2 regions of the Streptomyces sp. NBC_01003 genome follow, and region 2 is predicted to be linked to the other one. Evidence: riboswitches for the same ligand, from Rfam matches in the RefSeq annotation. Region 2 holds a riboswitch; the other holds the start of a gene.
What was found. Region 2 has a riboswitch for glycine ahead of gcvT (glycine cleavage system aminomethyltransferase GcvT). Riboswitches for the same ligand answer to the same signal wherever they lie in the genome.
Positions count from the first base shown of each region.

Region 1: linked by a shared signal. The riboswitch ahead of gcvP (aminomethyl-transferring glycine dehydrogenase) and the one ahead of gcvT (glycine cleavage system aminomethyltransferase GcvT) in region 2 are both predicted to bind glycine.

Region 1 is NZ_CP108707.1:8,196,001-8,198,175, reverse strand. Features, by position in the region: gene gcvP (aminomethyl-transferring glycine dehydrogenase) at 1-797, opposite strand, end outside; glycine riboswitch at 982-1,077, opposite strand; gene OG698_RS37370 (PRC-barrel domain-containing protein) at 1,191-1,574, shown strand; gene OG698_RS37365 (DNA polymerase IV) at 1,560-2,175, opposite strand, start outside.
Region 2 is NZ_CP108707.1:3,764,350-3,766,524, reverse strand. Features, by position in the region: gene gcvT (glycine cleavage system aminomethyltransferase GcvT) at 1-1,092, opposite strand, end outside; glycine riboswitch at 1,252-1,355, opposite strand; gene OG698_RS17075 (AAA family ATPase) at 1,554-2,171, shown strand.

The DNA of each region.
Region 1 (2,175 bases), 4.4 Mb from region 2:
TCGCCGGGCGAGGTCAGCAGCGTGAGGGCGAGCAGATCGGCGGCGACCGTGACGACGGCGCCCAGCTCGTGAGCCTGCTCTATGACCGGCTTGATGTCGCGGACAGCTCCGGAGGCGCCCGGGTACTGGATCAGGACGCCGACGACGCCGCGCTCGGCGACCTCGGCCGGGATGCCCTCGGAGAGGTCGGCGACGACGACCTCGACACCGGTCGGCTCGGCGCGCGTCTGGATGACGGCGATGGTCTGCGGCAGCGCGTCCGCGTCGACCACGAAGGCGCCGTTCTTGACCTTGCCCATGCGCCGCGACAGCGCCATGGCCTCGGCCGCGGCCGTGCCCTCGTCGAGCAGCGAGGCGCCCGAGGTCGGCAGGCCGGTCAGCTCGGCGACCATCGTCTGGAAGTTGAGCAGTGCCTCGAGCCGGCCCTGCGAGATCTCCGGCTGGTAGGGCGTGTACGCCGTGTACCAGGCCGGGTTCTCCATGACGTTGCGCAGGATGACGGGCGGCGTGAACGTGCCGTAGTAGCCGAGTCCGACCATCGAGTCGAGGACCTGGTTGCGGTCCGCGAGGGAGCGGAGTTCAGCGAGCACCTCGGCCTCGGTGCGGGCCCCGGGAAGATCGAGCGCCTCGGCGCTCTTGATCACGTCCGGGACCGCGGCCGCCGTCAGCTCGTCGAGCGAGCCGTACCCGACCTGCGCGAGCATCTTGGCCTGCGCTGCTTCATCCGGACCGATATGGCGGTGCTCGAAGGGGATTCCCTGCTCCAGCTGGGAAAGCGGAATACGGTTGGCGGTCATTGCGGAGGCCTCCTGGTCACTGCGACCTGCGAGGGGCACCACGGCGCGGGTGCCCGGACGGCCTCCCCCTCTGTCATCTCAACCTGAGAGCTTCACCGGCGTGCCCCACATCACGAAGGGCATGCCGACTTTCACCGTCGGTGAGAGCGGAGGCCTGAACGCCCGCCCTGCTTTCCAGAGTGACCTCGTCCGTGCGGTACAGGGGCCTGAGAGATTCCGGGGAGGAGTTGCTCCTTCGGCGCCTCCGGTGTCATCCGGAGGACTCTCCCGCACGGGGTCAGCAGCCATCGCCAGCCTACCAGCGGCAACAATGCCCCGGCTTCGAGTGGCCGCCGTCACCAATGTGCACTTTGGTAGTGCTTACGGATGAGTTGCGAGCAGCTGGAGGGCACCGTGCAGACCGATGTCGATCCGCGAAACCTGATCGGCCGCAAGGCGTTCGACCGCAACGGAGCCAAAATCGGGACTGTCGACGAGGTCTACCTCGACGACGCGACCGGGGTCCCGGAGTGGGCGGCCATACGCACAGGCCTGTTCAGCCGGGACGCCTTTGTCCCCCTGGAGCCGAGCGAGCTGGTGGAGGGCACCCTGCGCATCCCCTTCGAACGCTCCCTGATCAAGGACGCCCCCGACTTCGGGGTCGGCCGTCACCTCTCCCCCGAACAGGAGCTCCAGCTCTACCACCACTACGGGCTCGACATCACCGGCCCGGACGACCCCGAGCCCCCTCAGGACCGTAACTTCGGCAAGATCGCCGGCACATCAGACGACACCTGACCCGGCACCCCGCTCCCCCGCCTCAACCCGCCTCACGTCGCCCTCCGCCACCAGCGGCAGCGGCTCCGCGGGGACGAGCGCGGGGTCGTCGGTCCGGAACGTACGCACCCGCCCCGGCTCCGAGTACGGCGTCTCGAAGCGCACCGTCACCCGCCCGAGCCCGCTCCCCTGCACCCACCCGTGCCCGAACTCCTCGTGCCGCACGTCGTGCCCGGCCACCCAGCGCCGGTCCCCGGCCTCGACGACCTCTTCGGCAGCCACCTGGCCCTCATCCCCCGCACCACCCACCCCAACCGTCTCCCCCTCACTCTCGGCCGCGTGCGCCTCGGCCTCGGCCTGCGCCCGCGCCTGCGCGAACAGATCCTCCTGCGTGTAGTCGGCCAGACCCGTCACTCCCACGCCCAGCAGCCGCACCCCGCCCGTCGTGTCCACGGACTCCAGGAGCCGCGCCGCCGCCTCCCGCACCACTGCGGGGTCGTCGGTGGGCCCGCGCAGGGTCTCGGATCTCGTCAGCGTGGAGAAGTCGTAGCGCCGCACCTTGAGGACCACGGTCCGCCCCGACCGCTCCGCCCCCCGCAACCGCTGCACGCACCGCTCCGCA
Region 2 (2,175 bases):
GTGGGCGCCGCGGATGTCCACGCCCACGCCCTCGGTGCCGGGGGCGGCGTGCGCCGCGTCCACGTAGGCGATGGCGATCGGCTTGCCGAGCGTGGGGGAGGGGGCCCCGGAGGTGACCTCGCCGATCACCTGGCCGGCGGCGACCACGGACATCCCGGCGCGCGGCACCCGGCGGCCCTCGGCGATCAGGCCGACGAGCTTGCGCGGCGGCGCGGTCTCGGCGCGCTCGGCGGCGGCCTCGAGCGCCTCGCGGCCCACGAAGCGGCCCTCGTTGCCCGTCTTCTCGAACTTCACGACGCGGCCGAGACCGGCGTCGAAGGGGGTCAGCGCCGTCGTCAGCTCGTGCCCGTACAGCGGCATGCCGGCCTCCAGGCGCAGCGTGTCGCGGCAGGAGAGGCCGGCGGGGACGAGCCCGACCGGCGCGCCCGCGTCGGTCAGCGCCTGCCACAGCTTCTCGGCGTGCTCCGGGGCGACGAACAGCTCGAAGCCGTCCTCGCCGGTGTAGCCGGTGCGGGCGATGAGGGCCGGGACGCCGGCGACGGTGCCGGGCAGGCCCGCGTAGTACTTGAGGCCGTCCAGGTCGGCGTCCGTGAGGGACTTCAGGATGCCGGGGGACTCGGGACCCTGGACGGCGATCAGCGCGTAGGCGTCGCGGTCGTCGCGGACCTCGGCGTCGAAGCCGGCGGCGCGCCCTGTGATCGCGTCGAGGACGATCTGCGCGTTGCCGGCGTTGGCGACGACCATGTAGTGAGGAAGACCGTCCTCCTGCTCGCCCAGGCGGTAGACGATCAGGTCGTCGACGATCCCGCCGTCCTCCTGGCAGATCATGGTGTAGCGGGCGCGGCCGGGGCCGATCGTGGACATGTTGCCGACGAGGGCGTAGTCGAGGAGATCGACGGCCTGCGGCCCGGTGACGGTGATCTCGCCCATGTGCGAGAGGTCGAAGAGGCCCGCCTTGGTGCGGACCGCGATGTGCTCGTCGCGCTCGCTGCCGTACCGCAGGGGCATGTCCCAGCCCGCGAAGTCGGTCATCGTCGCGCCCAGCGAGCGGTGCAGGGCGTCGAGGGCGGTCTTACGGGGGACGTTGTTCATGAGTGGTGCTCCAGGATCCCAGGCATGACAGACGAGGGCGATGGTCTTCCTCCCCATCTGTCATCGGAACCTGAGAGGTTCGCCGGCGCCACACGTACAGGTGGTCGCGGCTTGCACCTTGGGTGGAGCGGCCGAGGGCCGCCCGCTTTTCAGATATGCCTCGCCCGCGCGGTACGGGGCCTGAGAGATTCAAGGGAGGAACTTGCTCCTTCGGCGCCCCCGGGGACGCGTAGGCGTCCGGGGAGCTCTCCCGCGCGGATTCAAGCGGCCGGTATGCAGTTGGTCGTGCCTCTTGGCGCGCACATCATTGCATGCCGACCGTACGGGGAAACCACTTGTAGGGCATTACCGTCTCTTTACACTTGACGGGCAAGGGTGACGTGACCGGAACGGGGAGGACGATCACGGTGCACAAGGCAGTGGCGGGTGCGTACGCGGCGGCAGGGGCCGGGCAGCGTGCTGTGCCGCGCCCCGGGGCGGTGACAGGGCGCGGTCCGGTCGTCAGGGATCTGCGCGGCAGAGGCGGCCGCACGCCGAGGCGCCTGGGCTTCGCGCGGGGTGACCTGATCGTGGTCTCGGGGCTCCCGGGCAGCGGCAAGTCCACGCTGATGCGCCGCGTGGTCGGTGCCGGGGGAGCCGTGCGCATCGACTCGCAGGACACGCGTGACCGCTGGGCGGCCCGGCTGCCGCGGCTGCTCCCGTACGCCGTGTACCGCCCGCTCGTGCGGCTGGCGCACTTCGCCGGGCTGCGGCGGGCCCTGCGCTCGGGAGGCAGCGTCGTCCTGCACGACTGCGGCACGCAACGCTGGGTGCGGCGCTGGCTGGCCAAGGAGGCCGGGCGGCGCGGCGCGGACCTGCATCTGATGCTGCTCGACGTCGACGCGGACACGGCGCTCGCGGGCCAGCGGGACCGCGGCCGCGGGGTCTCGCGCTACGCGTTCGCCCGGCACCGCCGCGCGGTCGCGGGCCTGGTGGAGTCCGCCGAGCGCGGTGACCTGCCGTGGGGCTGCGCGTCCGCGGTGCTGCTCGACCGGGACGCGACGGATGTGCTGAACGGGATCGGGTTCGAGGGGAGTTGACCGG